Regions from separate parts of the Novosphingobium sp. NPDC080210 genome, predicted to be linked through region 2. Evidence: predicted binding sites of a transcription regulator. Region 2 holds the regulator's gene; the other holds the start of a gene.
What was found. Region 2 encodes LexA, which represses DNA repair genes until DNA is damaged. Its sites were predicted from a motif close to GTTCCNCNCTTGTTCT; they were not measured.
Positions count from the first base shown of each region.

Region 1: a site for LexA is predicted at 2,703-2,718, ahead of ACQKOE_RS04050 (S24 family peptidase). Genes of this name have one in related genera too.

Region 1 covers NZ_JBNNWL010000001.1:846,099-851,111, reverse strand. The annotation lists gene cysS (cysteine--tRNA ligase) at 1-857, shown strand, start outside; gene ACQKOE_RS04065 (D-2-hydroxyacid dehydrogenase) at 854-1,792, shown strand; gene ACQKOE_RS04060 (hypothetical protein) at 2,113-2,484, opposite strand; gene ACQKOE_RS04055 (hypothetical protein) at 2,474-2,662, opposite strand; gene ACQKOE_RS04050 (S24 family peptidase) at 2,768-3,415, shown strand; gene ACQKOE_RS04045 (YkvA family protein) at 3,415-3,792, shown strand; gene ACQKOE_RS04040 (MBL fold metallo-hydrolase) at 3,837-4,502, shown strand; gene ACQKOE_RS04035 (MAPEG family protein) at 4,509-4,901, opposite strand.
Region 2 covers NZ_JBNNWL010000001.1:483,055-488,067, reverse strand. The annotation lists gene trpD (anthranilate phosphoribosyltransferase) at 1-659, shown strand, start outside; gene trpC (indole-3-glycerol phosphate synthase TrpC) at 987-1,775, shown strand; gene moaC (cyclic pyranopterin monophosphate synthase MoaC) at 1,836-2,309, shown strand; gene lexA (transcriptional repressor LexA) at 2,431-3,123, shown strand; gene ACQKOE_RS02330 (ComEC/Rec2 family competence protein) at 3,117-4,508, opposite strand; gene ACQKOE_RS02325 (DUF4131 domain-containing protein) at 4,490-5,013, opposite strand, start outside.

The DNA of each region.
Region 1 (5,013 bases), 360 kb from region 2:
ACCTGGAATGCTCGGTGATGAGCGGGCAAGTGCTCGGCTTTCCGTTCGACATCCACACCGGCGGGATCGACCACCGCGAAATTCATCACCCCAACGAAATCGCCCAGAACCAGGCCTTCTGCTGCACCAATGGCCTGGACCGCGCGGCCAATTCGGGCGCGAACATCTGGATGCACAACAATTTCCTGGTTGAACGCTCCGGCAAGATGAGCAAGTCCAGCGGCGAGTTCCTGCGGCTGCAACTGCTGATCGACAAGGGCTACCACCCGCTCGCCTACCGGATGCTGTGCCTGCAGGCGCATTACCGCAGCGAACTGGAATTCAGCTGGGAAGGGCTGGGCGCCGCGCTGGTGCGGTTGAAGCGGCTCCTTATGGCCGTGGAGCAAGTCAAAGCGCGTCATGCTGAACTTGGTTCAGCATCCATTGTGCCCGGTGAAACTGCCGAATGGACCCTGAAACAAGTTCAGGGTGACGTTGGAGGGAAATTCCAGCCCTTCGTAACGCGGTTCGACGAGGCCGTGTCCGAAGACCTCAACACTGCCATCGCGCTGACCGTGCTGGAAGAAGTGGTGGGTCTGAAAAAGGTCGATCTCGGCGAGAAACTAGCCCTGATCGCGGCGATGGACGCCGTGCTGGGTCTTGGCCTGCTGGACCTGAACCGCACCGACCTGCGCCTGCGTCCCAAGGCGGCGACGATCACCGAGGGCGAAATCGAAGCTACCCTGGCCGCCCGCAAGGAAGCCCGCGCCGCCAAGGACTTCGCCACCTCCGACCGCCTCCGCGACGAACTCGCCGAGCGCGGCGTGGAAGTGATGGACGGCGACCCGCTGGGCTGGGACTGGAGATTGGGAGAATGACCATCATCGTCCTCAACACCCTGCTGAAACCGCTGATCGAACCGCACCTGCCCGATTGGGCCGAGGTGCGCTGGTACAAGACCAAGGATGAGGCCTTTGCCCTCGCGCCCGAGGCCGAGATTGGCTGGTTCGACATGCATTCCAAGGATGACATGGCGCGGGTGTTTGGGCTGGCGACGAAGCTCAAATGGCTCAATTCGGTCTATGCCGGGGTCGATGCGTTCCCGCTCGACCTGCTGGCAGAGCGCGGCGTGGTACTGACCAACGGGGCCGGGATCAATGCCGTGCCGATTGCCGAATATGTCGTGATGCTGATGCTGTCCCACGCCAAGAACTACCGCGAAGTCGTGCGGGCGCAGGAGCGGCGGGAGTGGCTGAAGGATTCGCCCGGCAAGCGCGAACTGTTCGGCAGCAGGGCGCTGATCCTGGGTTATGGCGCAATCGGGCAGGAGGTCGAAAAGCGGCTGGCCGGATTCCAGATGGAGGTATCCAAAGTCCGCCGCAGCCCGGGGCCGGGCGTGCTGGGGCCAGATGAATGGCGCGCGCGGCTCGGCGAATTTGACTGGATCGTGATTGCCGTTCCCGCCACGCCCGAAACCGAAGGCATGATCGGCGCGGCGGAACTGGCGGCGATGCACAGCGAAGCGGTCCTGGTCAACGTCGCGCGCGGCACGGTGATTGACCAGCAGGCGCTGACCGCCGCGCTGGACGCGGGGCAGATCGGCGGGGCGCTGCTTGACGTGACCACGCCGGAGCCGCTGCCCGCCGACGATCCGCTGTGGGCGCTGGATAATGCGCAAGTGACCATGCACCTGTCCGGCAAAGCGCAGGACCGGATGTTCGCGCGCTCGGCCAAGCGGTTCCTGGAGAACCTGGAGCGCTATGGGCGCGGTGAACCGCTGGAGCCGCAGGTGGATTACGTGCGGGGGTATTGAGCTTCCTTCACCCAGGCGCAAGCCGGGGGCCAGACCTGCCAAATAATCGAGCCGCTTTGCGGCGCGCCTTTATCTGGACTGGGCCCCGGCCTGCGCCGGGGTGACGATAGGGGCAGGCAAAGGGGTAAAGCCAACGCGAGCCACTTTGCGCCTCTGCGTCCTTTGCGTTCTCTGCGCGAAACCTTGCATCGCTTCGACCATGCTCAAGGCCCGTTGGCGCGGCCTCTGCCTGCCGGTATCCAAAACCGCTCAGGCTGAGCTTGTCGAAGCCGGTTTTTCAATCGCACCGGCCCTTCGACAGGCTCAGGGCGAGCGGAGGCCTACCCCTCATCCTCCAACAGCAAAAGTTCCGCAGTCACTTCCAGCCGGGTTTCCGGCAGGGCCGAGTGCTCCACTGCCACCACCGCCGCATCGGCCACGAGTTGCCCAGCGATGGCAAATTCGTGTTCCGGCAGGGCGTCCATGTACTGCTCGCCCGCCGTCACGGCCTCGGCTCCGGCGAACGACAGCACGACGGTATGCCGCGTGCCGGAAAAGGTTGCGCTGGCCCAGTTGCGCTCGGAATGGCGGACCAGTTCCGCCTTGCGACCGGCCAGTTCCATCAGCGCGGAAAGCAGGGGAAGCCAGGGGCTGCGCGCCGCGCGGCGGGTGGCGGGAAGGGCGGTCTTGTGAAGGCTCAGGTCAATTTGCACGGGCGTTCTCGCGATAGATGTTCATGAAATGTTCCACACGTTTCGCGGTTGCATCGCGGGGTATGCGGCCGTTGCGCAGGTCCTGGACGAAGCGGGGGTCGTGGGTCGCGAGCCGACCGAACTTGGTCCAGGGCATTCCGGTTTCGCGCAGAAAGCGTTCGATCCGGGTGATCAGCATGATTTCCTTGCCCTTTCTTGCGGCGAATCGTTGATGGAATGTTCCCCTTTTGAACCTTTTGAAATCCTACTTGTCTAGGAAAAATACTTCGCATAGGATCTTTTAATGACGCGACCCGATTCCCGCGCCCGGCTGCTTGAACTTGCGACGGCAAGCGGGGTGAGCCTTGCCCGCCTGTCTGAACTGATCGGGCGCAATCAGACCTATCTTCAGCAATTTATCCGCAAGGGTAGCCCGCGAAAGCTTGAGGAGGGGGACCGCCGCACCCTGGCGCGGTTCTTTGGCATCGATGAGGCGGAACTGGGCGCGCCAGAGGATATTTCCTTTGCGCCAATGCCCGCCAAGCGCGGCGAATGGGTCGATGTGCCGCGCCTCGCGCTCGGCGCTTCGGCGGGGCCGGGGCTGTTGCCGACAGAGGAATTGCCCATCGGCGCCTTCCGGTTTTCGGCCCGGTGGCTGCGGGAACAGGGGCTGGACCCGGCCATGCTCTCGGCAATCCGGGTGGAAGGCGATTCGATGGAAGCGACGCTGCGCGACGGGGACGAGATCCTGGTCGACCGCACCCCGCGCCCCTTGCGCGATGGCATCCATGTGGTCCGCACCGGCGATGCGCTGCTGGTCAAGCGGCTCGATCTGGCCAGTCCGGGGCGGATTGCCCTGGTCAGCGACAACCCCGCATACCGCACGATCGAGCTGGCGCCCGATGAAGTGCAGGTGATCGGCCGCGTCGTGTGGAAGAGCGGGCGGCTGTGATGGCGCGGCTGAATGAATGGGCCAGGGCGCTGAAACGCGACGTTTTGGCTCTGTGGTTCGCGGCACGCGATCCGCGCGTGCCGTGGTATGCCAAGCTGCTGGCGGGACTGGTCGCCGCCTATGCCCTGTCGCCCATCGACCTGATCCCCGATTTCATTCCGGTGCTGGGGCTTCTGGACGATCTGCTGATTGTGCCCGCGGGAATCTGGCTGAGCATTCGGTTGATCCCGCCTGCGGTCTTTGCGCAGCTGCGGGCCGCGGCGCAGGACCGGCCCTGGCCGGTGTCGCGCCTGGGACTGGCCCTGGTCTTGATTGCCTGGCTGATAATCGCGCGGGCCGTCATTCGGCTGCTCGACGCACTATATTGCTGTCGGTGATTTCCCCGTTGCCTCGGCAGCGCTGACAGGCCATTTCTGCGGGCATGACTGATACGACCGAACCCCCGCTGCGCGTTGGCATCGTCCCCGTTACCCCGCTTGAGCAGAATTGCTCGCTGGTCTGGTGCACCAAAACGATGAAGGGGGCGCTGGTCGATCCGGGTGGCGATCTCGACAAGCTGAAGGCGGCGGTCGCCAAAGTCGGCGTGACGATCGAAAAGCTGCTGGTCACCCACGGTCACCTCGATCACTGCGGGCAGACCGGCATCCTGGCCAAGGAACTGGGCGTCCCGATCGAAGGCCCGCACGAGGAAGACCGCTTCTGGATCGAAAAGCTGGATGACGATGGCAAGCGCTGGGGCATGCACGCCGAATCCTTCGAGCCGGACCGCTGGCTGAAGGACGGCGATACCGTCACCGTGGGTGAGCAGGAACTGCAGGTGCTGCACTGTCCGGGCCATACGCCGGGGCACGTGGTGTTCTATTATCCGCTGGGCCATCTCGCCATCGTGGGCGACGTCCTGTTTGCCGGCTCCATCGGGCGGACCGACTTCCCGCGCGGGAATCACCAGCAGCTGATCGATTCGATCACGCAAAAGCTGTGGCCGCTGGGCAATGACGTAACCTTCATTCCCGGCCATGGGCCAACCAGCACCTTTGGCCGGGAACGACAGGTCAACGGATTCGTCAGCGACTATTTGCTGAGCTGATCCGCCTTACATGACTTTCAGCAGGACCAGTGCGGCCACCACCGCCAGGCCCAGCTGGGTCAGCATGGTGATCAGCGTTCCGATCATGCGGCCCTTGGCAAAGCCGTCCGGGTCCATGCCAAGCGCATGGGCGATGCGGCCCAGCATGTAGACGGCAGCGACAATGGCCAGCCATTGCCCGCCTTTTCCGCTCAGTTCGAGCAGGGCGACCAGCGCCAGGACCCAGGGCGTGTTCTCCACGAAGTTGAGCTGGGCGCGCATCCGGCGTTCCATCAGGTCGCTTCCGCCCGTGCCGATGCTGATGCTTTCCTTGCCGCGCACCCGGCCGCAGCGCATGGCCAGCCAGATGTTGATCAGGGCCGCAGCGGCAGCCATGGCGAGTGTAGTTGGCAGGATCATTTCGTTCTCCCCTGTTTTCTTCGCTCCGGTATGGAGCCAACGTGCTTGCAACCTCCGGCGAATTCGCTATAGGCGCGCCTTCGCGTGACGCCGACCTTCGGGTTTTGAGCGC
Region 2 (5,013 bases):
GCCTCGCGGGTGGAGCCGATACGCTGGAAGCCGTCGGCCTGAACATCGCGCGGGCCTCGGAACTGGCAGAGCAGACCCTGCCCGACCTGGGCATTGCCTTCCTCTTTGCGCAGACCCACCACCCGGCCCTCGCCCGCGTTGCTCCGATCCGCAAGGCGCTGGGCCGCCGCACGATCTTCAACCTGCTTGGCCCCCTGGCCAATCCTGCTGGTGTCCGCCGCCAGCTGATCGGCGTGGCCAGACCGGACCTGATCGCGCTTTACCGCGACGCGATGCAGCTGCTCGACACCGAAGCGGCGATGATCGTCTCCGGTGCAGAAGGGCTGGACGAGCTTTCCGTCGCTGGTCCCAGCTATCTCGCCACAATAGGCTTGCCGCCCCTGCCAGCGGAAATTTCGCCTGACGATGCGGGCCTTGCACCCTATCCACTGGAAGAACTGCGCGGGGGTGACGCGGCCTATAACGCAGAGGCACTAAAGCGGGTGCTGATGGGCGAACAAGGCGCCTATCGCACTGCGGTCCTGCTCAACTCCGCAGCCGCCTTGCTGGTGGCGGGACAGGTCGAGGACTGGCTGGAAGGCGTTGAAGAGGCGGCCGAAGCTCTCGATAAAGGCTTGGCCAAGGCGCTGCTCGCTTGCTGGATCGACATGGTTCGGTGAGTTTTTGGGACTCACACGAAGACACGAAGGCACGAAGAGCTTCTTTCGGGGATCGTCCTTTTATTGGATAATCACGCAAAGCCGCAAAGACGCTAAGATGCCGGACATTCGGCGAAGCCGTGTGAAATACGGACGTAGAATTTGCCGCAACCATTGAGAGGCAAACGCCTTCGGCGACCAGCGCAACACCTTGGCGCCTTCGCGCCTTTGCGTGAGATTATTCCTACGCAACGTTTCGGCTGAAACGCCTTCGTGTCTTCGTGCCTTCGTGTGAGAATCAAACAAAACTCGACACCGCCCGAAAATCCAAGCTAGAGCGCCCCCGAGATGACCGACAAACTAGCAGAAATCTGCGCCACCAAGCGCGAAGAAGTTGCCGCCCGCAAGCCGCTGGCCTCCTGGTCCGACCTCGACGCCAAGGCCGCGCAGCAAACCGCCCCGCGCGGGTTTGAAGCTGCCTTGCGCCGAAAGGCCGAGACCGGCTTCGCCTTGATTGCCGAGATCAAGAAGGCCAGCCCGTCCAAGGGCCTGATCCGCCCCGACTTCGATCCGCCCGCTCACGCCCGAGCCTATCAGGCCGGCGGCGCGGCCTGTCTCTCGATCCTGACCGATGCGCCCTATTTCCAGGGGCATGAGGATTACCTGGTCGCCGCCCGCGCGGCCTGCGACCTGCCGGTCCTGCGCAAGGATTTCATGGTCGACCCCTGGCAAGTGGCTGAGGCCCGCGCCATCGGCGCCGATGCGATCCTGATCATCGTCGCCGCCCTCGACGACGCCCAAATGGCTGAGATCGAAGCGGCTGCGAAGGAACTCGGCATGGACGTTCTGGTCGAAGTGCACGACGAGGCCGAAATGGAACGCGCCGCTCGTCTGAGCAGCCGCCTGATCGGCGTCAACAACCGCGACCTCAAACGGTTCGTGACTGACGTGGCCAACAGCGAACGCCTCGCCCCCCTCGCCCCGGCGGGCACCTTGCTGGTCAGCGAGAGCGGGATCAACGGCCATGCCGACCTGCTCCGCCTGGAAAAGTCCGGCATCCGCACGTTCCTGGTCGGCGAAAGCCTGATGCGGCAAGATGACGTTGAAGCCGCGACCCGCACCTTGCTCAACGGATAGCGCCTGTCCACTGGCGCCGAAAGCTGCAACAAGACGGTCAGACCGATCGACGGAGGAACGATGAGCGAGCTGACCCACCTCGACGAACAGGGCAAGGCGCGCATGGTCGATGTCGGCGCCAAGTCAGAAACGCGCCGCGTGGCCATTGCCGAGGGCCGGATCACCATGTCCGCTCAGGCGCTTACCGCAATCCGTGATGGCGCGGTTCCCAAGGGCGACGTTCTGGCTGCGGCGCGCATCGCCGGCATCATGGCCGCCAAGAAAACCGCCGACCTGATCCCGCTGTGCCACCCCCTCTCGCTCGACGCGGCAACAGTGGACTTCGCCTTTGAAGAGAGCGCCGTGCGCGTGACCGCCAGCGCCTCGCTATCCGGCAAGACCGGTGTGGAAATGGAAGCGCTCACCGCCGCCTCGGTGGCGCTCCTCACCATTTACGACATGGCCAAGGCGGTCGACAAAGGCATGGTCATTTCCGGCATGCGCCTGATCGAAAAGCGCGGCGGGAAGTCCGGAGACTGGCGCGCAGAGGATTGATTGTTCGGAAGGCGTAACTGCTTGACTCGTTCCGAAAGGTTGCTTACTTGTTCCTCATTCGTTCACTGAACGGTGCAGGAACATTCCCGTTCCGGACCGATTCCAACGGAGTGATGCCGGCATGCTGACTCGCAAGCAGCACGAATTGATCCGCTTCATCCAGGCCCGTCTTGAAGAAAGCGGCGTCTCCCCCTCGTTTGAGGAAATGAAGGAGGCTCTGGACCTCAAGTCAAAGTCCGGGGTTCACCGGCTGATTTCCGCCCTGGAAGAACGCGGGTTCATCCGCCGCCTGCCCAATCGGGCCCGGGCGCTGGAAGTGCTGCGTCAGCCCGATGACGTAACGACCAAGGCTCCGGCTCGCGCGGCGAACAGCAACAGCGCGGCAGCTGCCGTGATTCGTCCGCCCGAAGCGCGCCCTGCTCCGGCCAATGACGTGATCGAAATTCCCCTGCACGGCCGGATTGCGGCGGGCGTCCCGATTGAGGCGATGGAAACGTCGGCCACCCTGCCAGTCCCGGCAGCCCTGCTGGGCGCGGGCGATCATTACGCCCTGGAAGTTTCCGGCGATTCGATGATCGAAGCGGGCATTCTGGACGGTGACTATGCCCTGATCCGCCGCACCGATACGGCACGCGATGGCGAAATTGTCGTAGCCCTGGTGCGCGGCGAGGAAGCAACGCTGAAATACCTGCGCCGCGAGAATGGCCGCGTCAGGCTCGATCCCGCCAATGCGGCCTATGAACCGCAGATCTATGATCCGCGCGAAGTGGTGGTCCAGGGCAAGCTGGCCGGATTGCTGCGCCGCTATCACTGATCCGGGGCGCTGCTTGCCTCCTCGGCCGGCAGCGCTTTTGCAGATGGCTGGTTGGCCTGCCTCGGCTTCCACCAGCCATGCTGACCCTGGTCCTCAGCGACGGTGGCGAGCTTCTGCTGGACCAAGTCGATTTTCAGCCCTCCGGTTTGATCGAGCATACGCCGGTCCACCTTTAACCAGCGCGGGCGGCACGATCCCGGCAAGTATCGTCCGGCGATGACGATATCGGCCCGGTCGCAGGCGGCAGCGAGTGCGCGTTCCGGAACAAAATCCGTCCCCCGCCCGATCAGCAAACGCCACGATCTGCCCCTGCGTTCCAGCTTCAGCGCGCAGAAATCAGCATTGCAATTGGCTCCGGGCCATTCCGCAATCGTCCTCGTCGCACCGCTCATGCCCGCACTTTCGAGCAGGTTGTCGCGGGTGTATCCACTTCTGCTGTCGCGCAGCACCAGCAGATCTTCGCCTGCCACGCGTGTAATCCCGACATGTTTTCCGTCGCTGGAGACCAGCAAGTCCGGGGTTCTCACCTGGCTCAGCAAGATCAGTCCGGCCGCGACGGGGACCAAACCCAGCAAGCGGATCCGGCTTTGCCAGAGTGCTAGCCACAAGCCGCCCGCCACGAACAGGGCAAACGCGCCCCTCCCCATGCCCGGCATGGCCGTGACTGCACCGGGCATGGCCGCAACCCAGTGCGCCAGAGCCAGCAGCAGTTCCAGCGACTTGCCCGCCAGCCACCAGAACGGCGCACCGATCCCCACCAGATCGAACAGCAGTGCGAGGGCAATCAGCGGCATCGAAGCCAATGTCGTCAGCGGGATCGCGACGACGTTGGCCAGCGCTCCGTAAACCCCGGCGCGGTGAAAATGGAACAGGACAATCGGCATCAGGGCCAGTTCAATCACCACGCCCGTAATCAGCAGGCCGAACAGGTTACGCGCTCCTTTCGCCAGCCAGCCTTCCTCACGCGGAGCATTGAAGGACCGCATGCCCACAGATCCATGCAAGGCAACGATGGCGATTACCGCTGCAAAGCTCATCTGGAAACTCGGCCCGACGACGGCTTCAGGCCAGAACAGGACGACCAGAAAACCGGCGATGGTGACCATCCGCATCGACAAGGGATCGCGGCCCATGGCGAGGGCGGCGAGGACCAACACGGCCCCGATGCAGGACCGAATCGTCGGCAGTTCCGCGCCGGTCAGCAAGGTATAGCCAATCCCGACCAACGCTCCTGTCCCGGCGGCGACAAGGGGCAAGCGCACCCGCAAGGCCAGCCAGGGCCATAGCGCCAGCAGGCGGATCGCCACGAAGTAGCCTGCCGCCACGACTGCGCTGACATGTAGCCCGCTGACTGACAGCAGGTGCGTCAGCCCGGCGTCGCGCATCGCCTGGTCATCCGCTTCAGCAATGGCCCCGCGATCGCCGCTGGCCAAAGCGGCGGCAATGGTCCCGGCAGAACCGTCCAGATTGGCCCGGACGTGCCCAGAAAGCTGCCGCTGCGCCGCTGCGATGGGGCCGCGCTCTCCTGGCTGGAGGACTTCCACCGGGCCAAGCACGCTGCCTGTGGCGGCGATCCGGCAAACCAGGCGGTGCGGGAAAAGTCATAGCCACCCGGCAGCATCGGCGCAGGCGGCGGGACTAACCGCGCCCGAAGGCGGAGCCGCGCGCCTTTTTCAATCGAACCCTTCGCCTCATCCAGTGGCAGGTTCAGCCGCACCTTGATCGCTCTTGCACCGCCCGGTTCGCGGGTCGCCAGGATCAGGCGCACGCGCTGCTCCGCCGGTTGGTCTTCGCGGTCCAGCACGGTCGCTTCCAGCGTCGCGGCAATGGGCCGCGCAATCGGCCTTGCCCCAACAAGTTCTGCCTTGATCCAGACCAGAGCGCAGCCGA